DNA from 2 places in the Alteromonas sp. 009811495 genome. Region 2 is predicted to be linked to the other one. Evidence: predicted binding sites of a transcription regulator. Region 2 holds the regulator's gene; the other holds the start of a gene.
The links. Region 2 encodes sigma-54, which starts transcription at its own class of promoters, with help from an activator protein. Its sites were predicted from a motif close to GTTGGCACGNNNNTNGNNT; they were not measured.

Region 1 (14,941 bases), 290 kb from region 2:
TGAGTTGGCTACAGCGGTCCAAAAATGGTTAATGACTGAATGCGAGTAACGGAGCAACACTGCATTGGCTAATAAAGATGTTTCGCCAGAAAGTTACCTTAAATTTAGAGACTTTCTCGAAAAGCAGTGCGGTATTGTATTAGGTGACAATAAACAGTACTTAGTACGAAGCCGCCTTGCCTCTTTGCTTTACAAGCATAAGTACGAATCTGCGGATGAACTCATCGATGTTGTTGTGCGCGGATTTGATCGCACACTTCTGCAAGGTGTGATCGATGCAATGACCACAAACGAAACGTTGTGGTTTCGAGATAATTACCCGTTCGATCTTCTCATCAAGGATTTATTGCCAAAACTCGCATCTAAGAATCAGAAGATCAGGATCTGGAGTGCGGCATGCTCTTCCGGCCAAGAGCCATATTCTATTGCCATGTCAGTACTTGAGTTCCAGCGTCAGCGGCCGGGCGCTCTGCGTGCTGGCGTTGAAATAGTGGCGACTGATCTTTCTTCTGAAATGCTTAAGAAGTGCGAGCAAGGTATCTATGACGAACTTTCACTTGCTCGTGGTCTTTCTGCGCAGCGCCGTGACACTTTTTTTGAGCAACACGAAACAGGCCTGATGCAAGTGAAGCCTGAAGTTCGGCGAATGGTTTCGTTTCGAAGTCTTAATTTGTTGTCAAGTTATGCAGGTCTTGGCCGCTTCGACATCGTTTTTTGCCGCAACGTCCTTATTTATTTTTCACCTCAAGTTAAACAGCGAATACTGCAACAAATTGCCGGACAGCTGCAAAGTGATGGCGTACTGTTCCTTGGCGCTTCTGAATCTATAAGCGCAGCGAGTGATATCTATAGCATGGTTAAGTGTCACCCTGGGCTCTACTATCAAAAAAAATAAATATTAATATGGGTTTGATTAATAAGTGTTTTTCTTCTAATCAAACCCGTTTTCTTACTTATCTTTCCCCGTCAAAAACACATTTTGGCATCTGCTTTGCTAAATAATCTTCAAGAAAGCCTAACCGCAATCAAAAATAAGTATCGATGACGTGTGTTGAACTTCCACATACATCACATGCTTAGAAGAGACTTTTTCATATCTCATCTTGTGGGCAAATAAACGCCAAGCCAAAAGATGAACACAGAGAAAGCAATACGAGTAAGTCAGAGGTCGATTTATGGCAATTAATTTAGACAAATTAGTAGGGTTTCACGAATCCGCGCTCAAGATACGCACAGAGCGTATGGAAGTGATTGCGGGCAACCTTGCCAACGCCAATACACCTGGCTACAAAGCCAGAGATATCGATTTTAACAAAGCTATGCAGTCTGCAATGAAAGAAAGTTCGGGCGGCGTCTCTTCTCACTCTTCAGGTGGTCTCGTTAGGACAAATTCTCGCCACATAGGCGGCAATTCAACGTCAGTAGCGGCAAATTTTGACATGAAATACCGAATCCCGACTCAACCTGATACGGGAGACGGGAACTCTGTTGAAGTACAAGCCGAAAGAAATCGATTTTTAGATAATGGGTTGCGCTATCAAGCAAGTCTTGAATTTTTGAATGGAAAAATTAAAGGCATGAAGAAAGCGTTAAGCTCTGGAGGTCAATAGTCATGAGTCTTTTTAATGTAATGACAATATCGAGCACAGGTATGGAAGCGGAAAATGTGCGCTTAAATACCACTGCAAGTAATATCGCCAATGCGAATTCGGTGAGCAGTAGTTACAACGAGACCTACCGAGCAAGACACCCTGTGTTTGCAACAGCGCTTCAAGATGCCATGCGTGATCAGTCAAAAGGTACTGGCGTGCAGGTAAGAGGCATTGTAGAGAGCGATGCGCCACTGCAAGTGGAATATGCACCAAATAACCCAATGGCAGACGAGAATGGCTACATCTATAAGCCGAACGTCAACATTGTGGAAGAAATGGCGAATATGATGTCGGCGTCAAAAGCTTACGAGACAAATGTGCAAGTTGCCGATACAACCAAAAGAATTTTCCGCCGCGTGCTTCAACTCGGTCAAGGGCAATAATCTGCCGCTTGGTTAATGTGAGGATAAACCAGTGAATACCATAAACAATACCGGCTTAAATACAGATTTGTATTGGCAAGAAGAGACGGTGAAGATTGCCGACGGGACTGAGCAGCAGCTATCGCAAGAAGATTTCTTCGCGATGTTGACTGAACAGCTTGCCAATCAGGATCCGACCGCACCGGTTGATAATGACCAAATGGTTGCTCAGATGACATCTTTTACTATGGCTGATGGCATTTCACAGCTAAATGAAAAGTTTGAGTCGTTCGCTGCTTCCATGACATCAAACCAAGCGCTTCAAGCCTCTAGTCTTATTGGTCAAAACGTATTGGTGCAAGGCAACGTGGGCTATATGGCAAATCAAGGTGACGGTATTTCAGGGGTAGTTGTGAACGAGAAGACAGTTCAGAACATGAAAATTACCATTGAAAACCAATACGGCGAAGTAATTAAAACAATTGATGCTGGCACTCAAACTGCTGGCAATATCGAATTTGAATGGGATGGCAAAGACAAGCATGGCAATGATGTCACCCCGGGCGAGTATGTAATCAATGCTACCGGTGAGTTGAACGGTGAAGGTGTTCAGTTGAACACAGCCGTAAACCGCCATGTGGGAAGTGTCAGTTTGGCCGGTAGTGGTCAAGGCGTAATTTTGAATTTGGATGGTGATGTCAGTATCAATCTTGATGACGTCATTCAAATCGGCAGTTAGTAGGAGAATCAATAATGTCTTTTAATATTGCACTGAGTGGCGTATCTGCCGCACAAAAAGATTTGGATGTAACCGCCAACAACATCGCAAACGTAAATACAGTTGGCTTTAAGGAATCTCGTGCAGAGTTCGGTGACGTTTATGCGGCATCACTGTTGGCTGGCGGTAAAACCAAAGTGGGTGATGGTGTTTTAACACAAGAGGTTGCACAGCAGTTTTCACAAGGTAGTTTGCAATTTACCAATACTTCACTGGATTTGGCGATTACCGGCAATGGCTTTTTTGCCACTGTACCTGAAATAACCTCTCGCGATTTTTCTTTCACTCGCGCAGGTCAGTTCAAACTAGATAGTGATAACTTTGTCGTTAACAGTAATGGTGACAACCTGCTAGGTTTTCCAGTGAATGCTGATGGCACGAGTGCATCGGTTGCATTAAGTACCACCGAGCCCGTGCGAATTCCTGATTCTTCGGGTTCGCCGCAACAAACTTCTGAAGTCGACATTAGAATGAACCTACCGGCGGGTGATTCAGCACTTGATCCGGCAGATTTTAACCCAGAAGACCCCTTAACCTACAACGCGGCCACGTCAGTGACAGTGTACGATTCATTAGGTGATAGCCACGTAATGACATACTACTTTATTAAAGACGGCACCGCGGGTGTAGATAACGAATGGTATGTTGCAACGGCCGTTGACGATACCTTGGTTGACATGACCGACTCTGCTGGCGCTGATACTGACCCTGCTACAGCAGTGAATGTTGTGGGATCAAATACGGGTAATGCAGTGACTGCTTCAAAGCTCATCTTCTCGCAAGGTGGTGACTTTGTTGGGATGGAAACGCCAGATGGTACTGCAACACTAGACTTTAAGATGCAAACAGAGGCACTTGGTGCCACTATTTTGGCAAACGGTTCAGATCCATCGCAACAAATTAGCATTGATTTTAACCTTGATGTTAATGGTGCAACACCGAATGAACCTACTCAGTTCGCGTCTGCATTCGAAGTAACGTCACTTGAGCAAGATGGTTTGCCAGTGGGCCGTTTGACGGGTATTGATATTGGTCCAGATGGCCTTGTGCGAGCAACTTTCTCAAACGGTACGTCTGAACCTATCGTGCGTGTAGCCTTAGTACGCTTCTCTAACGAGCAGGGCCTTACTCAGGAAAGTAGCACGCAGTGGAAAGAAAGTATTTTGTCTGGAGAGGCACTAGCAGGTGAAGCTACCACGGGTACCTTTGGTGAAATTAATTCATCAGCGCTAGAGCAAGCGAACGTAAACTTGACCACTGAGCTAATCGACATGATCATCGCTCAGCGTAACTTCCAGGCAAACTCTCGAGCGCTTGAAGTAAACAATTCGCTTAACCAGACTATCCTGAATATTCGATAGGCGGATAGGGCGGCAGAAAAGCGGCAATAACTAAGCGCTTTTTCGTCGGCAAAGTTCATATTAATTCACGAGGTCGCCTCTGCGCGGCCTCTTTATTTTTCTATATATTTCATACCTCTACAACTTCATGTGAGCCTGTTGGCTACAAACTCTACACATTGGCATTGCCTTTGCAAAATCAAGGGTAAGGTTTAATCAGAGTCAAAAGTCAGTCATGGACAAACTACTCTACATCGCAGCAAGTGGCGCTTCTCAAGATCTTTTAGGTACTGGTGTACGCGCGAACAATTTGGCCAATGCGCAGACTACAGGTTTTCGTGCTCAGTTAGAGCAGGCAAGGTCAATGCCCGCGTACGGTGAAGGTTTGCCAACCCGAGTATTTTCAATGACAGAGAGCCCTTCAAATAATTACGAGTCGGGCCCGATGATTAAGACTGAACGTGACCTTGATGTTGCTATTCAAGGGGACGGGTGGTTTGCCGTTCAAGACCAAAACGGACAAGAAGCATACTCGCGAAATGGTAACTTCAAGTTAGGTGACGACGGAATTTTGACAGATGTTCAAGGACGCCCTGTATTAGGCGACAACGGTCCAATTTTTCTTCCAGTGCCGTTGGACAACTTGAATATTGCGTCTGATGGCACACTGTCTATGCGACAACTCGGCGCACCCGCTAACGTTATTGAAGAGGTGGGTAGACTGAAACTTGTCAGCCCTAATTACGCTGATATGGAACGTGGTCGAGACGGTCTTTTTCGAATGGAAGACGGTTCAATTGCAGATCCCAATGCTAACGTGAAAGTGATGTCGGGCATGCTAGAAGGGTCGAACGTGAATGCCGTAGAAGAGATGGTCGACATGATCAGTCTTCAGCGCCATTACGAGCTTCAAGTAAAAGTAATGAAGCAAGCGGAAGAATTAGATACTCGCGGCAACATGCTGCTACGAATTCTGTAAACGTATTTTTAGATTTGTTGCTTGAAAGGCAACGTCGGAGGTTAACATGCATCCAGCACTGTGGATTAGTAAAACCGGACTTGATGCCGCACAAACTGATGTTGCTGTGGTATCTAACAACTTGGCAAACGCATCAACGGTTGGCTTTAAAAAAGACCGTGCAGTGTTTGAAGACTTGTTATATCAAAATATCAATCAGCCAGGTGGCCGTTCGTCAGCAGATACTGAGCTGCCTTCGGGACTAATGCTAGGTTCAGGTTCGAAAGTGGTTTCTACGCAAAAAGCACATACGCAAGGAAACCTACTAACAACCGAAAATGCGTTAGATTTATCTATACAAGGCCGTGGCTATTTCGAAATACTTCAGCCAGATGGCACATTAGCGTACAGCCGTAATGGGCAATTTAGCCTAAACGACCAAGGACAAATTGTTACCTCTGGTGCAGGTTACTTGTTACAACCTCAGGTCACGATCCCTCCTGATGCGCAGCAAATCACGATTTCACAAGACGGCCAGATCAGCGTAAGTATTCGAGGACAGGCAGAGCCTCAGCTACTTGGACAGTTGAATGTAACCGACTTCGTCAATCCAACTGGTTTGCAACCCACTGGGCAAAATCTATATGTAGAAACGGCATCAAGTGGTGCGCCTATACAAGGTATCCCAGGTTTGCAGGGGCTTGGCATGATCTCTCAAGGTACGCTGGAAACGTCGAATGTAAACGTGACAGAAGAATTGGTAAACCTTATTGAAAGCCAACGTCTTTATGAGATGAACTCGAAAGTTATTTCCTCTGTTGATCAGATGCTTGGTCAAGTTATTCAACAGCTGTAGGAGTAGATTGAGATGCGTTGCGCCATTTTCATTATGCTTTGCTCACTGCTTAGCGCCTGTCAGAGTACTACTGATGAGCGCGTTCAGGCGAATGACCCGTTTTATGCGCCTGTGGTGCCGAATTATCCGGAAGAAACCGTTATTGAAGACGGCTCCTTGTTTAGACCTCATCTGGCTAACAGCTTGTATTCAGATGTTACCGCACGTCAAGTAGGTGACATTATTACCGTGGTACTAAGCGAGAATACGGCGGCAACGAAATCTGCGAACACGACCACATCGCGTGAAACAACAGCAGACTTGCAACCGATTACGGGTTTAGCGGGCAACGCCATTAACATAGGTAATCAGTCTATCCAGTTTGGTCTTGATTCGTCGAATGACTTTTCGGGGGACGCTGCGGCCAATCAGACCAACAGCCTTCAAGGCGCTATATCGGTGACAGTTGTCGATGTACTCCCCAACAAAAACTTAGTTGTGCGCGGTGAGAAATGGATGACCCTTAACCACGGAGACGAATATATTCGTCTTACAGGTGTGATTCGTCCGTTAGATATCAACCCTGACAATCAAATAGAGTCTACCAAAATTGCCAATGCGCGCATTCAATACAGCGGCACTGGTACCTTTGCAAGAGCACAAGAAAAGGGCTGGTTGGCAAAGTTCTTCGATTCATCTTGGTGGCCACTTTAACGTGGAGAGTGTAGTTATGCGTTATTTTTCGTTTTTCGCGATAGCACTGTGCATGTGTGTAGGCTGCATTCATAGCGCTTATGCACAGCGTATTAAAGACGTAGCATCCATTCAGGGTGTTCGTTCAAATCAGTTAATTGGTTACGGTTTGGTTGTCGGCTTGCCAGGCACTGGCGAACAGAACCCTTTTACTGAGCAAAGTTTTAGAACCATGTTGGCTAATTTTGGTATACGGATGGATGCCAACACGCGACCTAATACGCGAAATGTTGCCGCGGTGGCGGTACATGCCAATTTGCCCGCTTTCAGCAAACCCGGTCAAACCATTGATGTAACTGTATCCTCAGTTGGTGAAGCGAAAAGCCTGCAAGGTGGCTCGTTGTTACAAACTTTCCTGCGCGGTGTTGATGGCAAAGTGTATGCCGTGGCACAGGGTAGTTTGGTGGTAAGCGGTTTCGGTGCAGAAGGCGGTGATGGTTCTCGAATCGTTGTAAATACGCCGACTGTAGGGCGCATTCCTAATGGTGCCATGGTAGAGCAAAGCGTGCCAAGCGGCTTTGCCAATGGGGATTATTTGACGCTTAATCTTCACTACCCTGATTTTTCCACTGCTAAAGCGCTAGCTGACACCATCAATGAAAGACTGGGGGCGCAGCCTGAGAATGGTTATGTTATTGCAAAGCCCATTGATGCCGCTTCAGTAAGAGTAACTGCACCTAGAGACGCAGGCCAACGCGTTGGTTTTTTAGCAACCCTTGAGAACTTTGACTTCACGCCAGCAGATGCGCCTGCGCGTGTGGTTATCAATAGTCGAACTGGCACTATTGTCATTGGAAGCGACGTTCGTCTGTTGCCTGCTGCCATTACGCACGGTGGGCTTACCGTTACAATTTCCGAAAATCAGCAGGTTTCGCAGCCCAATGCCTTCGGTGAAGGACAAACTGCGATTACTACACAGTCGATTGTAGATGTTGATTTGGCTGACAGTCGCATGTTCAAGTTCGAACCGGGCGTTACATTGGATCAGCTTGTTCGCGCCGTCAATGAAGTCGGAGCGGCACCTGGTGATTTGATGGCAATTCTTGAAGCTTTGCGTCAGGCCGGTGCCCTACGCGGCGAACTGGTCATTATTTAGGAAGCTGCATGATGGAAGCGCTCAGTACTAAAAATCAATTGGACATGGCTCGCAATGTTCACGATTTAGGTAGCATTAACAAAATGCGTGAAGCAATAGCGTCTGGCGATGAGAAAGTATTGCAAGAAGCCGCTGAGCAATTCGAAGCTATATTTGTGCAGATGATGTTGAAGTCTATGCGTAAAGCACAAGACGCACTCGCTGATGAAAATAGTCCGTTTAATTCTCAACAAGTAAAATTCTATCGCGACATGCATGACCAGCAGCTTGCTGCTGACTTGACGGCTAATGGTGGGTTAGGGCTTGCTGACGTGATTGTTAAGCAGTTAGGGCAAACCGAAGATAGTTATACGCCATCGAGCGTTATTCGTAGCGATGGTAATTTGTCATCGCTAAATCGCGAACGTGCACAGTACATTGAGCAAGCGCAAGATCTCGCCCTAAATTCGCGCTCTATTCGCACTCAGTCTGCGCGTAAAGATGCGATGTTTGAAAGTCCAGAGCAGTTTGTTGAAAGCTTAATGCCAGTGGCGCAGAAAGTGGCTGATAAGTATGGAATGGATCCCAAAGCAATTATTTCGCAGGCTGCTGTTGAAACAGGGTGGGGAAAATTTGTTATCCATACCGCTGACGGGAAAAGTTCTCACAACTTGTTTGGCATAAAAGCAAACGCCCAATGGCAAGGTGAGCAAGCGGTTGTAGATACCCTTGAGTTTAATAACGGCATCGCTCAAAAACAAAAAGCGGCATTTCGTTCTTACGGCTCTGTAGAAGAGGCGATGGAAGATTATGGGCGCTTCATTACATCGCAGCCTCGTTATAATCGAGCGGTAGAGCAGGCCTCTGATGCGCGCCAGTACACGCAAGCACTACAAGATGCGGGTTACGCTACCGATCCAGAATACGCGAACAAGATAATGGCCGTTTATCACAGCGACCGACTCAGTGCGCTAATGCCATAGGGATGGAGAGATCAAAATGAATTCGGTTGATTTATTTTCTATAGCGACAAGTGGTGTTAATGCCAGTAGCAAGCTGCTTCAGACCACCAGTAATAACATTGCCAATGTGAATACGCCGGGGTATGTTCGCGAGCGCACAGAGATTAAAAACAGCGGTGTGTTTGGTGTAGAAATTGGTAATACTGAACGTATCATCAATGTCTTTGCCCAAAATCAGCTGCGAAGAGACATTACGTCTGTGGGAGAGTTGGAATCTTTTTCTCAAAAGACAACCGCCATAGACAACTTGCTTGCCAGTGAGGCCAATTCTATATCAAAAGGGCTGACTGAATACTTTTCGGCGTTACAAACTGCAGCTGACGACCCTACCAATCTCGCCTCCAGAGAGCAGGTGCTGGGTAAGTCTGAGTCGCTGTACAACCGAATGAAGACGCTTTCTGATTACATGATAGAGAAGGAAGAAGAACTCAACTTAGAATTTACTTCTTTGATCAATCGTGCCAATACCTTGATTGGAAATATCGGTGATCTTAACCGAAACATTGTCATCGCAAATGGTAACAACACTAGCGATCAGCCTAGTGCACTGCTTAATGAACGAGACAAAGCCATTGATGAACTCGCCTCAATCATGGGGATTTCAGTAAAAGAAAGTCAAAGCCAAAATGGTGCCGTAACCATTAACCTGACATCAGGAGAGTCACTTGTACTCGAAAACGGCGCGTTTAATTTGTTCGAGCTAAATAGCAACGCTGACCTAAACTTTAAGCAGTTAAAGCTAGAAACTGATTTTGGTTCAAATACCAAAGCCGATGCGTCGGTGCGCATCGTGGAAAGTGACTTGGGCGGAAGTATGGGCGGATTGTTCCGCTACCGTGACGAAGTGCTAGGCCCAGCAATGCGTGATGTGGGGCAGTTGTCAGTAGCCTTTGCTGATGCAATGAATACCCAAAATAAGCTTGGGATGGACCTAGATGGCCAGTTAGGTGGAGACATTTTCACTATTCCTACATTCCCAGGTTTAGCATACGAGGGCACTACAGGTGACTATGTTGTAACGGCGCAAATTACAGAAGGTCAAGGCGCTGAACTGACTGACGCAGACTATCGCATAGAGGTGACAAACGTTGCAGCAGGTGTGCCGAGTGAAATTGAAATTACCTTACTTAATTCAGACGGAACGCCAAAAAAAGATGCATCGGGCAATGATATTGTTTATTCAAATTTTGCGGTAACCACAGGGTTCAATGAACTGCCAGGTGGCATTGAAGTCGACTTTTCAGGGACGTCGACGTATGCCATAGGCAATGAATTTTTGGTTCAGCCGACTAAGACGGTTGCATCAAGCATAACGCTTGCCACGAACCGCCCTGAAGATCTAGCCTTTGCAAACCCAGTTCGCGCTGGCGCCGACGATACGAACCTAGGCAGTGCAAACGTAATTGATGTTACCGTGACAAATACCACTGTGGGTGCGGGCACCGACCGTTCTGCGTTTGATGGTGCGGGTGGCATCGACACTGCGGCACCTGCGCAAATCGTGTTTACCGCTGCGAATACCTATGATGTACTCGATGGTACAGGGGCGACGATTGCGACGGTAACAGGGGCCACTGATCTGAATAACTTGATTGAGCAAGCGAAAAATAGTGGTACTTGGCCAGCGGGTTTTGCCGGTCTGACTGATTACCCTGGGTATGATCTAAGCCTCGATGGCTTGCCGCGTGCTGGGGATAGTTTTTCTATTGGCTATAATACCGACGGTTTTAACGACAACAGTAATGCATTAAGTTTAGCTGCACTGCAAAATGCCAACAACGTACAAGTAAGTAGCGAGTCAACAAATACGCCTCGTACCTTTCAAGATGCCTATGCGTCTATGGTGGGCCGTGTCGGTGAAGATACAGCGATGGCGAATGTATCACTGGCGTCAGCTGAGGCAATGAAAGTTCAGTCTCAAAACTGGTTTGAGTCAGTATCGGGCGTGAGTCTAGATGAAGAAGCTGCGAATCTTATAAAGTATCAGCAAAGTTATGCTGCCGCCGCTCGTATTTTGTCTACGGCACAAGATTTATTTAATACCATTTTGCAATCTGCAAGGTAGGTGAGTAATGCGTATTTCAACAAACCAACTTTATGATCAGAACATGCGTTCTATTATGAATAACCAAGGCGATCTTGCTAAAACGCAAGAGCAGCTCGCCACGGGAAAGCGCATTATTACCCCAAGTGATGATCCTGTTGGCGCAGCGAAAGTTCTTCGCCTCACTGAAGAAATCGATGAATTGAGCCAATTTCAACGAAACAACGATTTGGTTACTGGCTCGTTAGAACAGCAAGAAGCGGTATTAACAAATATTACTGACTCAATTAACCGGGCAAGAACCCTTGTCGTACAGGCGGGTAATGGCATTCTTTCAGACCCTGACAAACGTGCCATTGGTGCTGAACTTGAACAAATTAAGTTAGAAGTGTTCAATTTGATGAATACGCAAGATGCAGATGGTAACTATTTGTACGCAGGCTATCAGTCTGGAAATCAGGCGTTTGATTACAACCCAGCTGCTTCCGGTAATGCGATTACTTTTGCAGGCGACCCCGGGGTAAGCTTCATTCAATTGTCGAACAGCTCAAAAATTCAATCGACCAGCAATGGCTATGAAGTGTTTGAAAATGTACTCTCGCGGTTTAAATTTTCGGTAACTGGCAGCACTGTGGCTGATTTAGAAAGCGCAACAGTAAAACAGCAAGGTACGTTTGATACGTTTTTCGACAAAAACTATGATCCGGTTACCGCAGCTAACAACGACTATCAAATTACGTTTTTAGCGTCAGGGCAGGCACAACTGGTAAATCAAGGCACTGGTGCAGTAATTGACACTGTTGACTACCAGTCTGGATCACCATTTAGTATCAAAGGTATGGAGTTTTCTGCATCGGCGACTACTGGCGATACCATAGACTTTTCTCTCAATGCGCCAGAAAAGAAAAGTGTGGCGCAATCACTTCATGAGATCCAAGTTATTTTAATGGACTCAACTATTAACAATAGCGCGCTGCAAGAGTCTATCGCCGATGCGCTTGTGGGCCTTGATAATGGGCTTGAGAAGATCTCACTAGAACGGGCATCTATCGGTAGTCGGCTTAATATTGCCGAAAGTACTTACGAAAGTAATTTAGATATGGAAATCGCAGCCAAAGCTGCACGTTCTTCGATTCAGGATATTGACTACGCCGAGGCTTCTACGGAATTTGCGAAGCAAGAAACGGCATTGAGTGCTGCATTGGCCACTTTTCCCCAAGTGACCAATTTGTCTCTATTCAATTACATATAAACCTACGAATACAGCGTGTTTACGCCAGTTATTTTAATCATGTAAACACGTGCTTCCTTGTCGATATGGCAAGAGTAGTAAGAGCAATACAAGGTATCGCCTTCAAGCACAAGTCCAGGGTAACTAGTGTCACCCGCACTGGGTAAGGTCAAAAGTTCACAAAGCGTTTTGGTATCAGCGTTAAAATGCCAAAGGCGAGTGGAAAACTTGCGAGCCTGCCAGTCAATATGTCGCCCGGCAACTAAAAAGTTTCCATCCTTAAGTGCCACAGCGGCCGGGCCACCAATATAGATCCCTAAATCATACCACTGCCAATTCACATAAGGTGCCACCGCTGTGCCAAATTGTGCACTAAATGTGTCTGCATCGCGCCTCAAAAAAACCGACGCAGTACCAGCGTCGTCAATGAGAAAAGCACTTTCGTTAGGGTATCCTTTTCCCTGTTTTTTCTTACCAAATAAATTGGGTCTATAGGCTTGCATTGAGCGTGTTGGATCGCCTTTAAAAAGAGAAATAAATTCAGAAGGGCGATTGTAAGCGAAGCCATAGGCTTCGTCTTTGTACCAAGTGTGATTCCACAACCACCATCGACTCTCACCAAACTCATTTCTACTCGACCACGACTCTCCCGTGGTACTGAAAAAGCTCACCATTTTGGTAAACATGGTTCCATCTTCTAAAAATGTTTTGGCATAGGCAGTAAGAATTAACCTTCGCCCGTCAAATGAAAACTTCGGGTCACGCAAATCATACTTTGGCAGCGATAACCTAGTGTGTCGAATAACGTTGAACGTCGTTTTATCAAGAGTAAGTATTCGGATCCTTCCGTCAGGGCTGACATGATCTTGCGCTTCTCGATAACAGCAAAATAACGTTTTATGAGAATCGTCAAAAGGATTGTCGTGCAAATCGGTAAATGCTGCGTGTTTTGCTGGCTTAGAAATGCGTACAGGTTTTTCGAACTGAATTTTGTCAAACATCGAAATCTCCTTTAAAAATCTGACCCTTAACCAAGAAATATCTATTTCCTTACGGCAATACCTTACCGCTTTTCGGCAATTTTCGTAATTTTTTCTAAAGGGAAGTTAAATCTTGTCGATATAGATTCTGAGAGAGCCAGTTCATCAATTACCCCTCAGGTGTTGGTGACTACTAAAACAAAACGTCGGTATGTCCGACTGCCAGCACCAGCTGGACTGAGAGTGTAGGAGAGACTTTATGTCTATGTTCGTCAATACCAATGTATCCTCATTGAACGCCCAGCGTCAGCTTTTTGATGTGAGCAATTCTTTGAGCACGTCTTTCGAACGTCTATCTTCAGGCTTCCGTATCAACAGCGCTGCTGATGATGCTGCAGGTCTACAGATTACCGATCGTATGACTTCACAAGTGCAAGGCCTTAACCAAGCGGTTCGTAACGCAAACGATGCGATCTCACTGTCGCAAACTGCAGAAGGTGCACTACAAGAAACTACAACAGCACTGCAGCGTATCCGTACGTTGGCTATCCAGTCGCAAAACGGTATCAACAGCTCTGCTGACCGTGTAGCGCTTCAAAAAGAAGTGTCTGCGTTGCGTACTGAAATTTCACGTATCTCTACAACTACCCAGTTTGCTGGTGTAAATGTATTGTCGGGTGACTTTTCAGCTAAATTCCTAGTGGGTGCCAATGCGGGTCAAACTATTTCTGTTAACTTGTCTTCTGGTACGCTTACGCGCGCTGGTGTAAGTGGCTTCAGTGCAACAGGCTTAGGTGTGACAAGTGCAGACGTTCTAAGCGAAAGCAATGCATCAAGCATGCTGACCGCGGTTGACAGTGCTATTTCTGCTATCGGTGGTCTACGTGCAGACCTTGGTGCACTTCAGAATCGCTTCCAGTCAACTATTCGTAACTTGAGCAACATATCAGAAAACGTATCTGCAGCCCGCTCTCAGATCAAAGATACTGATTTTGCAACAGAAACGGCTAACTTGACGCGTAATCAGATTATCCAGCAGGCAAGTACAACTGTATTGTCTCAGGCTAATCAGCGTCCACAGGCTGCGTTACAGCTTCTTGGATAAGCGCGTTAGCGAGGGTGGAGCCAGGAGGTAGTGCTCTGATCCACGAGATAACTTAAAAGCTGACACTGATGAAGTGTCAGCTTTTTTTTGACTTTTTTCTAACAACCACACCGGTTTCTGCCATTCAACTCTTCCTCAGTGCCTTGTAACTATATGAAATTTAATTACTTTATTCTTACTTCGAAAGGCGCGTCAAAAAACATAAAAAAACGCTAAAGGAAATTCCCTGATGTGACGATAACTATTACAAAGGGGAGGTAAAGATGTTTTTTATCTTCTGGTGCAAACAATAATAATTCTAATGCACGTAAAGTAACAAAACTTTGCACCTTAATTTGAATTTAGGTGTTTATTAAAGTTAGGAAAAACAGTGCTTTAAAGGTGTAAAAATTAATTTCAAATATTATTAAAGGAAATTCGTTTTTATGTCGATAAATAAGAAGGTTTGCTGAAGTTGGGTGGAGCTGCTGACCGGCGAGAATGAAGCCAGGAGGTAGTGAGAGGTTTGAGGTTCTGGAACAACAAACCCACCAGCCAGCAAAGAGAAGTAAATTCTCTTTTTAGCAAGTTTCATCGGTAGTGTGCCGATAAAACGTCAGATTTACTCTGACACTGGTAAGTAAAGCACAGGCTATGCCAAATATTTAAAACCAATGCGCAAATAATAAAAATAATAGCGCACACTTAAAACTGTTAGGAGAGACCCATGAGTCTATTTGTAAATACCAACGTGTCTTCATTGAATGCACAACGTCAATTATTCACTACTGGCAACAATCTAAGCACTGCGTTTGAGCGCCTTTCAT
Region 2 (14,941 bases):
CTTCAACTTCCCCATTAACAACTTGTGCACCTACGCCTGTACCACCGGTACCCAAATCAACAATACGAGTTGGGGCACCACCACCCGCTACTCCAGGCAGACCATAGCCACCTAACGCGTTGCCTGTACCCGCTTCAACTACATCAGTGCGTGCACTGTTCAACTCATCATTTAACTCTGTACCTGCATCATAGGCATTAAGATAGTAAGTATAAGTGCCAGGCTCTGTGGGGATTTCTATACTGTCCATACCAACAAATGCATCGTTAGTTGGGATCAACATCGCCAATAACGAAAGGTATGGCTTGTCCATAGTATCGAACGGATAGCTAAGTGTCGCACTAGGCGCCAGAAGACCACCAAAACGGTGCCATGTATTTGAGCCATTATCTGTGTCTACAGGGCCAAGAAGCGCTTCAAAGTTAGCACCACTTGAATCTGCATTTTGCTCATCGTCGATAACGCCAGCCTCTGCAAGCCACGCTAATGCAGTTGATGCAGGCTGACCCACTTCAAACGCATCTACCGTGTCGTCATGGGCAATAACCAGTCGAGGGGTAAAGCTTTGTGCCTGCGTTAAATTAGTAATTTCAACATCGACAGTCACTGCGTGGCTGAATGAAGCCGCGGCTAACGATAGCAGGGTAGCGCTAGCAAGTTTGGTGAATTTCATTTTTTTGTCCTTGTTTTGACCTAAAAGCGCATAAAAATGTAGGTCAGCAAAATGCGCAATTCATCACAGAAGTATTACAAAAAGGACACAGATCTCTGTCGTCTTAAAAACGAAGTATTAAAGTAGAATGAACAATTTTTTAATAGAAAGTGGAATAATTTTAAGCAACCTCCGGTCTTGATTATTAAGGGCAAAATAGGAGCTAGCTATGATCCTTGTAATCTATAGTGACAACCAGTTTCAGCAAATCATTACGCAAAGCTTGAGCAAGCACGGATTCTTGCATGATGTGGTTTCAAATTATCAAGCTGCACTGTCATTACTTGATGCTCAGCACTATTCACTCGTCATCGTACAGTCCCACGCGCAACAGTCTTGCTTAGACCGTATTGAACGTTTGGTATTACAAAACCCAGACAGTTGGATTATGGCCGTTGACGGTCAGCAAGTAACTAACGTGAGTGCTGATGAAGCGGATTATTTTGAGGTGGGCGTCGATGATTACCTTGGAGGCGCATTCAACGAGCGTGTGTTTGTTGCTCGAATTCGTTCGCATATGAGAAGGAGTATGCCAAGCCTTGACACAAGCCTTCAAAAAAACGCAGACAACAGCATTCAAGCTGGGCCCTTTAAAGTTGATTTACGCTATCACAGCGTTACGTTAAACGGACAAGCCCTATCGTTAACTGCCAGAGAGTTTACCCTTATTAACTACCTCTGCCGTCACCCAAATCAGGTTTTTTCGCGCAATCAGTTGTTGAGTGACGTATGGGGCTACAACCATGAAGGGTATGAGCATACCGTTAACACCCACATCAATCGATTGCGTAATAAGTTAGATAATGTAGCCAGTATAGATAACGGCGCACAGCTCGTTGAAACCGTGTGGGGTGTAGGATATAAGTTAAATTTAACCGGCTACGTCGACAAAGCACTCAGTGCGTAATGTGTATTTCGCTGAAAGGTTAGATAAGGAAAAGGGTAGCGGTACCCAAGAAGGCAAAAATACCTACAACATCAGTGATGGTAGTCAGGATAACGCTACCTGCTAATGCAGGATCTATTTTTAAGCGTTTCATAATCATAGGTAAGGTTGCGCCTGCTAACGCTGCTGCAATCATATTGACTAGCATTGCAAAGGCGATAATTACCCCAAGCATATAGTCTTGTTTCCACAGCGCGATTACCGAGGCAATCAGTACTGCCCAAATAGCCCCATTTAAAAAGCCAATGGACATCTCTTTACTAATTAACCAGCGGGAGTTACTCGCGTTGACGTGACCAAGTGCCATACCGCGTATGACCAGTGTAAGTGTTTGGTTACCTGCAACACCTCCCATGCTTGGCACAATAGTATTTAGAATCGCCAGCACGGCCAATTGACTTAAGGTTGCCTCGAATAAATCGCTTACCATTGCCGCCATAAGGGCAGTGACTAAGTTAACCGCTAACCAAACAGAACGACGTTTAGTACTTTGCATGACGGGTGCAAAAGTATCTTCGTCATCGTCAAGGCCCGCCATACTCATCATCGAGTGCTCTGCGTCTTCACGGATAATATCGACTACGTCGTCAATAGTAATACGACCAACGAGACGATTATTTTCATCTACCACAGGTGCTGATAACCAGTTATATCGCTCAAAGAGACTTGCCACTTCATCATCAGGCATATTAACGGGTATTGCTTCTGACTCTGTATCCATTACGTCAGACACTTTGTCATCTGTATCGGCGGTAAGTAAGCGAGTAACGGGGACAATACCAACAAGGTTATCGGTGCGATTTACTACATAAAAGGTATCGGTATTCTCAGGCAGCTCGCCTTTTAAGCGTATATAGCGTAGAACAACATCAATGGTAACATCTGGACGCAACGTAATTGTGTCCGTGTTCATAATGAAACCAGCGGTCTCTTCACCGTATGATAGTGCTTGCTCGGCACGCACCCTATCTTGGGCGTCCATGGAGTCGAGAATATCTTGTAAAACGGTTTCTGGAAGGCTACTGAGCGTTTCGGCTAAGTCATCCGTGTCCATCTCTTCCAATGCATCAACAACATTAGCTGGAAGCATTTTAGCGATGATGCCATTACGCACGTCATCAGAAAGTTCTTCTAATATATCACCGTGGAAATCGCCATCAATTAGCTCCCACAACTCATCACGAGTACGGCTGGGGCTGGATTCAAGAATATGAGCAACATCAGACGGGGGAAGTTCTAGCAGAAGCTTACGCACAGACACGAATTGACCGTTGTTCAATGCACCATTTAATGCACGAAGCTGAGTCTGTACGTATTTGGAAACAAGCGCTTCTGCCATAAGTAGCGAGTCCTACTAAGCTAAACTGAGATTAGATGAAACGAGCTCATCCCAATTTGTCTACAGGGCAATTTGGGATTTATGCAGTAGAATATCGCAATTGTGATGAAGCTGTCATGACAATTGCGAGCATAATGACGTTATTATGACTAAGTGTTGTTTATTTCGCCAATTCAAGTGCTTGTATTGGGCGGGAGCACTTACTCGGCCTCGTTGAATTTACCTTCAATAAGTTGCTCAATGGCTGCCATGGCTTCTTCGGCATCACTGCCTTGCACGACAACGTTGACCTGTTCACCTTGATGACTTTCAAGCATCATTAGTCCCAGCACACTATTTGCGTCAGCTTCCTTGTCACCCTTTTTAAGCACAATTTTGGCGTCAAATTGGTTGGCTAGTTGTACAAGTTGCGTGGCAGCACGAGCATGAAGCCCTAATTTATTAACGATTGTGAGTGTTTTCTCAATAATCATTACTGGTTCAACTCTCTGTGACGGATTTGAACGTCTGGATGAATTTCCAAAAATGTTTTTGATAGCGCTTGGGCGATGTATACCGAGCGGTGCTGTCCGCCAGTACAACCAATTGCCACGGTGACATAACTGCGATTATTGCGCTCTAAATGTGGAAGCCACGTTGTGATCAGGTTCTGTATTTGCCAAATAAATTTTGTTACTACAGGTTGAGACCCTAAAAATACTTCAACAGGCGCGTCTAGCCCAGTCAAGTGCTTTAAATCTGGTTCCCAATGAGGGTTGGGCAAAAACCGTGCATCAAATACATAGTCTGCATCTTTGGGAATGCCGTGCTTAAAGCCGAATGACTCAAAAACAAGCACTAATCGCGAGCTTTTCTTACCAAGAATACGTTCGCGTATTAGCTCAGCGAGTTGATGAATAGTGAGTTTGTCGGTATCCAAATAGAGATCGGCTCGCTCGACAATAGGGGCCAGCAGCGCTGACTCTGCGCGAATGGCTTCAGAGAGAGACTTGTTGAGCTTGGCCAGCGGGTGCAATCTGCGTGTTTCGCTAAAACGCTTAACGAGCACATCATCACTAGCATCAATATACACAATGGTCATCGACCAAGACGAAGGCAGGTAATCAAGTATTTCTACTAAATCGTCTGGATTTTTAGGCAGGTTACGTACGTCTATGCTAACGGCGACTTGGTCGTATTCATCAACCACTGTGTGCGTTAGCGTAGGGAGCAAGTTAACCGGAATATTGTCAACGCAGTAATACCCTAAGTCTTCAAGAGCGCGCAGTGCAATTGATTTTCCTGAGCCCGAACGACCACTGATAATAATCAGCTTCACTTATATTCTCCCTTTACACTGATAAGCGCTTAATGCAGTAATGTTGTATAGCAGCGAGTTACGCTAACGCATTTATAATGTCATCGCTTGTGGTAGCACGCCTTATTGCCTTAATAGTGTCTTTATTACTCAGTTTGCCAGCGACTGTGGCTAGTGTTTGTAGATGGCCTTCGGTTTGTTCTTCAGGTACTAATAGTGCAAAGAAAATATCGACAGGTTTTTCATCTAGCGCATCAAAATCAATAGCTGGTGTGCTGGTAACAACAATGGCAATAACTCTATCAAGGCCAGCTAAGCGACCATGGGGAAGGGCAATGCCGTTTCCGATACCTGTGCTACCCATTCGTTCTCTCGCCAACAAACTATTCAGTACCGTCGACTGGTCGATATGCGCGTTGTTCTTCGCAGCAATATCAGCAATGATCTCTAAAATACGCTTTTTACTATTACATTGAACCGCACATTCAGTGCGGTCCAGACTTACGATGGCTTGTATATCCATACTTAATTAACTACTAGTGCTTTTTAAGTTTTTCCTTATGCTTGATTACCTGCCGGTCGAGTTTATCAACCATGCTGTCAATCGCCGCATACATGTCGGTATTTTCTGAGGATGCGAATACTTCAGCGCCACTTAAGTGAACTGTCGCTTCTGCTTTTTGGTTTAATTTTTCAACGTTCAGGATGACATGCACATTAGAAATGTGATCAAAGTGACGTTCAAGTTTGCTGAACTTCGTATCGACATAATTACGCAAAGAGTCGGTGATTTCGACATGATGACCAGTAAGGTTGATTTGCATATTTCGTCTTCCTTATATTATTAAGCCCGTTAAATAAGGCTCTTGCGTTGGTTCGACGGCGGGATCGATAACGATTCCCGGTACTTTGCTATTGTCCGCCGGGCAACTTTAATGCCTTGCTCGGCCAACAATGAAGCAATCTTGCTATCACTTAGTGGTTTACTGGGTTTTTCAGCTGCCACTAGTTTTTTGATCAATGCACGAATGGCGGTTGATGAACATTCACCACCTGACTCCGTTGCAACATGGCTAGAGAAGAAATACTTCAACTCGAAGATGCCACGAGGGGTATGCATGTATTTTTGTGTTGTCACACGTGAAATAGTCGATTCGTGCATATCTACCATTTCTGCGACATCATTTAATACCATTGGTTTCATCATTTCTGGGCCATGCTCAAAAAAGCCCATTTGTTGCTGCACAATACAATTTGCTACCTTCATCAGTGTGTCGTTACGCGACTCTAGGCTTTTGATAAACCACTTGGCTTCTTGCATGTGTGAGCGGATAAATTGTGAATCGCTACTGTTCTTTGCACGGCGACTCATTGCGGCATATTGTTGATTGACGCTAAGTTTTGGCAGGCTATCAGGGTTCAGCTCAACCACCCAACGGCCATTCTTTTTGGTAACCGATACATCTGGAATAACGTACTCAGGTTCTTTAGTAACTAAAGCACTACCTGGGCGAGGATTCAAGGTTTGCAGCAAACGCATAGCCTCGCGAAGCTGATCTTCTTTCAATCGGCTCTTGCGCATTAAGGTGCGGTAATCTTTGCTGCTCAGCAAATCAGAATAGTCTTCTATTAACTGCTTTGCCTCGGCAAGCCATGGTGTATCATCTGCGAATTGGCGAAGCTGTACCATCAAGCACTCTTGCGGGGTGCGCGAACCAGAACCAATGGGATCGAACATTTGAATGCGCTTTAATACACATTCTACTTCGTCCATTTCAATGAGTTCCTCTTCATCTTCGCCAGAGACTTCTTGCGCGTTAACCGCCTCTAAAATCTCTTCAAGAGTAACGGTTAGATACCCTGACTCATCAATGGAATCAATGATAGCCATTGCAATGGCGCGGTCAGTGTCAGAAAAAGGGGTGAGGCGCATCTGCCACAATAGATGTTCTTGTATGTCCTCAGTCGTTTCACCTTGGAAAATTTGTTCGTCGTCACTGGCAGGTCCTGGTGCCGGCGCTGACGATGCTGAATAATACTCATCCCATGTGCTATCGATTGGCAATTCGTCCGGAAGATCATTTTTTTCTAGTGCGTCGCCAGCTTCCAAAGTATCACTTGATGCAGTGGCAGAAGCTTCTACCCCACTGTCATCATTATCGATGTTATTTTTTTCAAGCTGAGGCTCGTCGTGGCCTTCTTCAACTTCTAATAGCGGGTTTGAATCCAACGCTTCTTGAATTTCTTGTTGAAGATCGAGCGTAGAAAGCTGCAACAGTTTAATGGCCTGCTGCAACTGAGGTGTCATGGTGAGTTGTTGGCTAAATTTTAGCTGTAAAGATGGTTTCATCTACGTCTTATTTAAATGCTCTAAATTGAATATACCTGAGCGAGATTGAAAAATGACAATCCGGTTACACTAACTATAGCCTGAATTGTTCGCCTAGGTATACATCCCTTACTTTTTGATTACTTAAAACCTGTTCCGCAGTTCCTTGCGCAATAAGCTCGCCATGACTCACAATGTACGCTTTTTCACAAACATCCAATGTTTCTCGTACGTTGTGGTCAGTGATAAGGATACCGATACCCCTATCTCGAAGATGTTGAATAATCTTCTTTATATCATTTACTGATATTGGATCAACACCAGCAAAGGGTTCATCCAATAAAATAAATTGTGGTTTAGCAGCAAGGGCGCGCGCAATTTCCACTCGGCGGCGTTCTCCCCCTGACAAACTCATCCCCGTACTATTACGTATATGGTTAATATTAAATTCATCAAGTAGCGCATCGGCTTCTTCTTCCTGCTGTTGTGAATTTAAATCTTTACGGGTTTGTAAAATTGCCATGATATTTTCATGCACAGTGAGCTTTCTAAATATAGATGCTTCCTGCGGGAGATAGCCAATTCCGCGGCGTGCACGCTCATGCATGGGCTGATGTGTTAACTCGTTGTCGTCAATTTCAATGGCGCCCTTATCAAGGGGAACAAGCCCAACAATCATATAAAATGTTGTGGTCTTACCAGCACCATTTGGGCCTAACAGCCCTACAATTTGACCTGTCGATACACTGAGGCTGACATCTCGGACAACCTGGCGTGATTTATACGCCTTAGCAAGGTTTCTTGCGCTCAAAGTAGCCATTGCTATTGGTTGCCCTCGTTATCTTGTTCGTTGTCCTTAGCATTCGTCTTGCGAATCGCTTCAGGAGTGAAAACAGTTGTCACTCTCCCTTCACCGTTGTCGTCATCGCCACCGGTTGCAAGCAGTTGCTCGGTAATCATATCAAAGGTAATACTGTCACCTTTTACCATACTGGTGTCTTGTTTTAGTTCAGCCTTCCCTGTAAGCGATATCACCCGATTAATCACTTCGTAGCGAATTTCATTCGCCTTAGCGGATACTGGCGTTCCATCTTCAAACTCTTGCGTATAGCTCGCAGGGTTACCGCGTGCGACAAACACTTCTCTACCTTCGCCCGCTGTCGCGATAACTTCAACTTCGTCGGCATTAATCACAAGCGAGCCTTGAGTAATTAGAACATCATCTTTAAACAACGATGTTTTATTTTTTCCATCAACAAATTGTGACTTAGCATCGACTTTAATTGGCTTAGAAAAGTCATCTTCATTAGCGAAAACGGAACCACTAGCCAACGCTAAAATTAAGCTAGTTGCTAGGGGAATAAGTGGTTTGTACATGATCGATAAGCTCATATTCTTGGGTGCGTAAATTCGCATTAAACCCATTGCTTTGAATGACATATTGCGACCCCAGTATCTCTACTGGTTGATCAGATGTCATCTGCTTGTTGTCTAAATTAATCTGAATGTATTGTGTCGTAATGGTTTTGACAAAGTCATCTGTAGTTTGGTTCTCTATTTGTACATTATTTTCAAGCTGAATCAGCTCGTTGTTGTACAATGTTCCTTCCACAGCGGTAACGACCCACGGTGACGTAGCGTTATCAGTATAAAGTGTGTAGCGTGGCGCACGGAACAATACAAAGCCAAGTTGATCGTAGTGTTCCATCGATTCAGCAAACACCTTATGGTTGAGCTGTCCGTCTTGATTATAAAGAGTTGTAGTAAGATTTTTTGCCTTATACGCGGGTTTCAATGCATCAAGTTCGCCGCTATTTCTTACTTCTGGCGGCTCTTCCATCCACGTGGGTAAATACATTAGCAGCGCCAATATAAATAGCGCAGAAATGCTCAGCCCCAGTCGATTGAAGCCAAATTGGCTCATACACTCGCTCCAAAAATACCTTGTTCAACCCCTTTGGCTTGCAGGATTGTGTCAGAAATTTCGCGCACAGCCCCAAATCCACCAGGGAGCGTAGTTTTCCAGTTAGCTTGTTTAGCGACAAAAGGGTGGGCATCTGAAACTGCAATTTTTACACTTGCATGGGCAAACATACCTGTGTCAGGCATGTCGTCGCCTACAGTGGCAACATTATCAGGGCGCAATGACAATTCAGTCATTAGGGCTTGTAGTGCGGCAGACTTATTTTCTTCGCCTTGAATGATATGGGCTACGTTGAGTGCCTTCATGCGGTTTTCCACAATGGTAGAGCGACGCCCAGTAATTACTGCAACGTCAACGCCATGACTCACTAAGGCCTTAACGCCGTAGCCATCTCGGGTGTGAAATGCTTTGAGCTCTTCACCATCATTGCCCAGATAAATGCGCCCATCAGAAAAAACACCATCTACATCACATACCAGCAGTTTAATATCTGCAAGACGCTTAAAGAGCGTGTCATCTAAATCGGTATATAACGTTGTCGCCATTTACAGCACCCCCGCTTTTAATAGCATATGCATGTTGAAGGCGCCGATAGGTTTGCGATCGCTGTCAACCACCATCAATGCACTAATTTTATGGCTTTCCATTAGGTTCAATGCTTCAACCGCTAGCTCTTCTTGAGTGGTTGTTTTTCCGCCTTGTGTCATAACGTCAATAACTTGGGCACTATGTAAATCAACTCGCGCATCTAAAATACGACGCAAGTCTCCGTCTGTAAACACGCCAAGCAAAATTCCGGCACTATCAATAATGCCTGTCATTCCTAATCCTTTTTTAGAAATTTCAAGGAGTGCTTCGGCAACGGTTGCATCTGACTTTGTTAGCGGAATATCGCTACCCGAGAGCATTATGTCGCCTACTTTAAGCAGTAGCTTTCGGCCCAAGCTTCCACCTGGGTGTGACAACGCAAAGTCGTCAGATGTGAATCCTTTCTTGTCTAACAATGCTACTGCGAGTGCATCCCCCATAACTAATGTTGCTGTTGTGCTAGAGGTTGGCGCTAAGCCTAGTGAGCATGCCTCTTGCTCGACACTAATATCGAGTACGATATCAGCGTATTGGCCTAGCGAGCTTTGTGCACTGTTTGTCATGGCGACAACTCTTATTCCTAAGCGTTTCACCACGGGCAGCAAGTTAACAATTTCGCTCGTCTCGCCCGAATTGGAGATAGCGAGCAATACATCGCCCTTACTCAACATGCCTAGATCACCATGGTTTGCTTCGCCAGGGTGCATGAAAAAAGAGGGGGTACCTGTGCTGGCAAGTGTTGCAGCAATCTTATTGCCAATATGACCGGATTTTCCCATTCCTGAAACAACGACCTTACCCGTACAGGAAAACAGAATATCACAGGCTTTCTCAAAATTTTCATTTAAGCGACTGGCAAGATTTTCGATAGCGCTAGCTTCAATATCGATAACGCGTTTTGCAGAGGCAATGTAGGTGTTTTGTAATTCGTTATTCATGATTATCCAAACAGCCAGAATTGATAGCCGATAAAACAGGCAAGCAATAAAAATCCGTTGGGCCTAGAAATAGTGCGTTTGCCAATCAGATCGAAACTAAACAGGAATAGTAGCAAGGTCAAGCCAAGCATGACGTACATGTCGCGATTATAAACATCAGGGTCCAGTAGCCCTGGTGCTATTAGACCTGGCATACCCAACACGGCGAGTAGGTTGAAAATATTTGAGCCGATAATGTTACCCAATGCTAAATCATCCTCACCTTTAAGCACGCCGGCAATGCTGGCTGCAAGTTCGGGTAAGCTTGTTCCAAGTGCGATAATTGTTAATCCAATAACTAAATCAGAAATACCAAGATAACGCGCGATTTCTACAGCGGAATTTACTAAGAAATGGGCACTTAAAGGCAAAATAACAAGACCAACACCAATCCAAATAAGAGCAGACGTGTTCGACACATCTTTAGGGATTTCATCGGCAGTTTCGGCAACGAGAGGGTCTTCTTTATCAACTTGTAGCGAGAGCCACGCCATCATCGCTAAAACAAAAATAAAAAGACCTAGCAAAATAATGCCTTCGTAGGATTTTAATTCGCCATCAAACATAAAGCCTATTGCGATAAGCGAGATGATGAGTAGCGCCGGGAGTTCACGTTTAAGCGTTGTTGAGGAAACGATAAGAGGTTTAACTAACGCGGTGATACCCAACACTAATGCGACGTTGGTGATGTTAGACCCTAATGCGTTACCTACCGCAGTGTTCATATTTCCGTTTGCTGAGGCAATCGCTGATACGACGATTTCAGGGGCTGATGAGCCCATCGCCACAATAGTGAGACCTATCATCATCGGCGATATTCCGATGTTTTTCGCCAGTGCAGATGCACCGTATACAAAGCGATCGGCACTCCAACTTAAAATCACTAGTCCTACGATGAAAATTACGATGTTTAAAAGCACAACAACCTGTAATAAAAAGTATTTCGCTAGATTGTCGCAAAAACAGTGCCATTTGCATATGGGAAGTGCGTTTTATTTTATTGTACCGATAAAGTATCTGTTTTGGGCGTTACCACACTCTATAAACATGTTGCATTGCCTTTAACACACGACAAGCGACCAGATTTTAGCGAAATTTACTGTAAAATCAGGCGTTACGATGAGCTCGTTCAGTTTCAGTTAATAAAAAATACTCTACCATTTTAGTGCCCAGATAAGTGTTATAGGGCTTTTCGAATAAGACAACTAAAACAGCGATTGGGCTGACAGGCTTAATCATTCGTATTCATCGAACATAACTTGTAACTTTTTGACTTTGGCGCCGCCCTTGAAAAAGCGTAGAATGTCACTAGATTACACTGCCCAGTAAACTTTACTGTGAAAGTAATCGAAGGCATAGAACTTGAATGTTCTCGATGTTAAATAAATTTTTATAAAGCCCGCCGATGTAAATACTGGCGGCTTCATTAGGTCAAGGGTCGACATTAAACACGCTATGGATCATTTAGTTGAAATAGACAACCTTACCTTTAAGCGTGCCGATCGTATTATTTACGATGGCATTTCGCTTAAAGTGCCCAAGGGAAAAATTACTGCGGTAATGGGCCCAAGTGGTATTGGTAAAACCACACTGCTGCGCCTTATCGGCGGCCAGTTAACACCTGATGAAGGTGATGTGAAGTTCGACGGGGACTCCATTGTCTCTATGTCGAGGAAGTCGCTATATCAGACCCGACGCAGAATGAGCATGTTATTTCAAAGTGGCGCGCTCTTTACTGACATGAGCGTGTTTGACAACGTGGCCTTCCCGCTGCGTGAGCACACCCAACTTTCAGAAGATGTGATCGCTACTATTGTCGCTTTAAAGCTACAGGCTGTAGGTTTACGCGGGGCAGCGAAGTTAATGCCAAGTGAATTGTCAGGCGGTATGGCGAGACGCGCAGCCTTGGCCAGAGCAATCGCTCTTGACCCTGACTTAATTATGTATGATGAGCCCTTTGCAGGTCAGGACCCTATTTCAATGGGGGTTCTTGTTAAACTCATACGTGAACTGAACGACGCATTAAATCTTACCAGCATAGTGGTAACCCATGATGTCACGGAAGTATTAACCATTGCTGATTACATTTATATTCTTGCTGATAAGCGGGTAATTGGTGAAGGAAGTGCGCAACAAATTAGAGAAAGTGACAGTGAGTTAGTACAGCAGTTTCTGAAAGGAAAAGCTGATGGCCCTGTCCCATTTCATTATCCGGCATCTGATCTGAAAACGAGCTTTCTGGGGGCGGGTAAATGAGTTTCTTACAATCCGTCGGTGCGAACACCATAGGTAAAATTACGGCAATTGGCCGTGCCGCCATTATGCTATTTGGTGCATTAATCGCCGTACCTCGTATTAAAAATATCCCGCTGATTATCAGGCAACTTTACGTGGTTGGTGTTCAATCACTGCTTATCATAATGGTGTCAGGACTTTTTATTGGCATGGTAATGGCGCTTCAAGGCTACACTATCTTGGTGGATTATGGTGCAGAAGGTAGCCTAGGTCCCATGGTAGCGCTCTCGTTATTAAGAGAGCTTGGGCCTGTTGTTACTGCACTACTTTTTGCAGGGCGAGCGGGTTCAGCATTAACTGCCGAAATAGGACTAATGAAAGCGACCGAACAGTTAAGTAGCCTCGAAATGATGGCTGTCGATCCACTACGCCGTATTGTTGCTCCGCGCTTTTGGGCAGGTATGTTAGCTATGCCAATGCTTGCGATCATTTTTAGCGCAATTGGTATACTAGGCGGGCACTTAGTGGGCGTTGACTGGTTAGGCGTTGATGCAGGAAGTTATTGGTCAATTATGCAGTCCACAGTAGATTGGAACCAAGATGTAGTGAACGGTGTAATAAAAAGCCTCGTTTTTGCCTTGGTTGTGACCTGGATTGCCATATTTAAAGGGTACGATTCTATTCCAACATCGGAAGGGATCAGCAAAGCCACTACTGAAACAGTAGTGTATTCATCATTAGCAGTATTAGGGCTGGATTTCGTACTTACCGCCCTTATGTTTGGTATCGAGTAGGGGATCGGAATGAACAAGTATAAAACGGAAGTCATGGTTGGTGTGTTTGTCATGCTGACAATCGGCGCACTGTTGTTGTTGGCGCTAAAAGTGGCTAACCAAACGGTTGCAACAGAAGGCGATTCCTACACGCTATATGCAAAATTTGACAACATTGGTGGATTGAAGCCCCGTTCTGCCGTCAAGGTTGGTGGCGTTACAGTGGGGCGAGTATCTTCGATTACCTTAGATCAGGAAGACTTCACGCCAGTTGTTGAGTTATCGATTCTTAAAGAATACAACGGTTTTCCAGAAACCAGTTCGGTATCCATTTTGACGTCAGGTCTTCTTGGAGAGCAATATGTTGGGTTTCAGCCTGGTTTCTCTTTCGATGGTGTGGCGAATTTACAAGATGGTGATTACCTCCAAGATACTAAGTCAGCATTGGTATTAGAGGATTTGATTGGCCAATTCTTATTTAACCGCGGTAGTGACGAAGACTAATTGCGTAAATAAACGCATAGATATAAAGATTTGATGCGGTTCGTTGAAACTAAACAGTGTATCAACGGGTCTGCATAAGTGAGATTGTTTTAGGAGAGTTACTTTGAAAAAGTTAATGGTAGCAATTGGCATAATGATGATGTCAGTAGTAGGGTCGGTCAGCGCACAGGAAGTGAATGAGCAGAACCCGTATGCACTCGTTCAAGACGTTGCAAATAGAACGTTTGAGCGTATTAAGGCAAACCAAGAAGCAATTAAAGCTGATCCAGAAATGCTGCGTACCATTATGGAAGAAGAGCTTGTACCGCATATTGATTATAAGTTTGCTGCGTTTATGGTTTTGGGCAAGCACTTTAAGTCAGTACCACAGGAAAAGATGGGTGAATACATCAGTGTTTTTCGCCAATACCTAATTACTACCTACGCTATTGCAATGGGATACTACGACAATCAAACTGTTGTATTTGAACCTGAGTCGAGCTTTGATGACAAGAAATCAGTAACAGTGCGCGCCGTAGTACAGGATCCAAATCGTCCAGAAATCAAAATTGCTTTCAAAGTACGCAAAGACAGCAAGACAAATGAATGGAAAGCGTATGACATGGTCGCAGAGGGTATTAGCCTGCTAAATAGCAAGCGTAGTGAATTTGAATCTATCTTACGTCAAGATGGTATCGACTCAGTTATTGCACTTATGCGTGACAAGATTGGCCAGCCGGTAGAGCTTAACCAAGGCGAAGCGGTTGAGATTTCAGGCGAAGCTGAGGGAGAGTCTGAGTGAGCCTTTTTGAGGTAAACGACAAAGGCAATATTGTTGTTCACGGTCACCTTGACCGTGACACGCTGTCCAAAAACTTTTGGGAATGCTTGAGTAGCAAAGAGCGGGAACGATTAATCAATAGTGGTGCGTGTCGAATTGACCTTAGCGATGTAGAGCGCGCGGATAGTGCTGGCCTAGCATGGCTAATTAATGCGGTTAGGGATGCAGGTCAAAACGGTGTTAGCATGACCCTGCACAAAATGCCTGAGAAGCTGCACAAGCTTGCAAAAATTAGCGACGCAGATAGCTTTTTGCCAGTAGAATAGAGCCCACATTAGCGAATATAAGAAGTAAGTTATGGAATTGTCTGAAATCGAAAAAATTTTGAAGGACGCTTTAGACCTTCACGAAGTTCACGTGAAAGGCGAGGGGTCGCATTATAATATTATCGCTGTAAGTGACGTGTTCAACGACATGAGCCGCGTTAAGCGCCAGCAAGCCGTATATGCACCACTTGCAGATAAAATAGCCGATGGCAGCATGCATGCAATTACGAT

Region 1: a site for sigma-54 is predicted at 4,311-4,329, ahead of flgF (flagellar basal-body rod protein FlgF). Genes of this name have one in related genera too.

What each region holds. Positions count from the first base shown of each region.
Region 1 covers NZ_CP113972.1:1,104,796-1,119,736, forward strand. The annotation lists gene OZ660_RS05005 (chemotaxis protein CheV) at 1-49, shown strand, start outside; gene OZ660_RS05010 (CheR family methyltransferase) at 65-895, shown strand; gene flgB (flagellar basal body rod protein FlgB) at 1,176-1,610, shown strand; gene flgC (flagellar basal body rod protein FlgC) at 1,613-2,035, shown strand; gene OZ660_RS05025 (flagellar hook assembly protein FlgD) at 2,067-2,753, shown strand; gene flgE (flagellar hook protein FlgE) at 2,768-4,153, shown strand; gene flgF (flagellar basal-body rod protein FlgF) at 4,368-5,111, shown strand; gene flgG (flagellar basal-body rod protein FlgG) at 5,158-5,946, shown strand; gene flgH (flagellar basal body L-ring protein FlgH) at 5,959-6,639, shown strand; gene OZ660_RS05050 (flagellar basal body P-ring protein FlgI) at 6,656-7,774, shown strand; gene flgJ (flagellar assembly peptidoglycan hydrolase FlgJ) at 7,786-8,736, shown strand; gene flgK (flagellar hook-associated protein FlgK) at 8,753-10,840, shown strand; gene flgL (flagellar hook-associated protein FlgL) at 10,848-12,071, shown strand; gene OZ660_RS05070 (hypothetical protein) at 12,074-13,051, opposite strand; gene OZ660_RS05075 (flagellin N-terminal helical domain-containing protein) at 13,290-14,135, shown strand; gene OZ660_RS05080 (flagellin N-terminal helical domain-containing protein) at 14,842-14,941, shown strand, end outside.
Region 2 covers NZ_CP113972.1:812,707-827,647, forward strand. The annotation lists gene OZ660_RS03655 (spondin domain-containing protein) at 1-673, opposite strand, end outside; gene OZ660_RS03660 (response regulator transcription factor) at 882-1,619, shown strand; gene mgtE (magnesium transporter) at 1,639-2,997, opposite strand; gene OZ660_RS03670 (HPr family phosphocarrier protein) at 3,198-3,470, opposite strand; gene rapZ (RNase adapter RapZ) at 3,470-4,315, opposite strand; gene ptsN (PTS IIA-like nitrogen regulatory protein PtsN) at 4,374-4,817, opposite strand; gene hpf (ribosome hibernation promoting factor) at 4,831-5,118, opposite strand; gene OZ660_RS03690 (RNA polymerase factor sigma-54) at 5,148-6,644, opposite strand; gene lptB (LPS export ABC transporter ATP-binding protein) at 6,718-7,443, opposite strand; gene lptA (lipopolysaccharide transport periplasmic protein LptA) at 7,446-8,000, opposite strand; gene lptC (LPS export ABC transporter periplasmic protein LptC) at 7,969-8,547, opposite strand; gene kdsC (3-deoxy-manno-octulosonate-8-phosphatase KdsC) at 8,544-9,092, opposite strand; gene OZ660_RS03715 (KpsF/GutQ family sugar-phosphate isomerase) at 9,093-10,073, opposite strand; gene OZ660_RS03720 (calcium/sodium antiporter) at 10,076-11,032, opposite strand; gene mlaF (phospholipid ABC transporter ATP-binding protein MlaF) at 11,568-12,368, shown strand; gene mlaE (lipid asymmetry maintenance ABC transporter permease subunit MlaE) at 12,365-13,141, shown strand; gene mlaD (outer membrane lipid asymmetry maintenance protein MlaD) at 13,151-13,624, shown strand; gene OZ660_RS03740 (MlaC/ttg2D family ABC transporter substrate-binding protein) at 13,728-14,405, shown strand; gene OZ660_RS03745 (STAS domain-containing protein) at 14,402-14,710, shown strand; gene OZ660_RS03750 (BolA family protein) at 14,742-14,941, shown strand, end outside.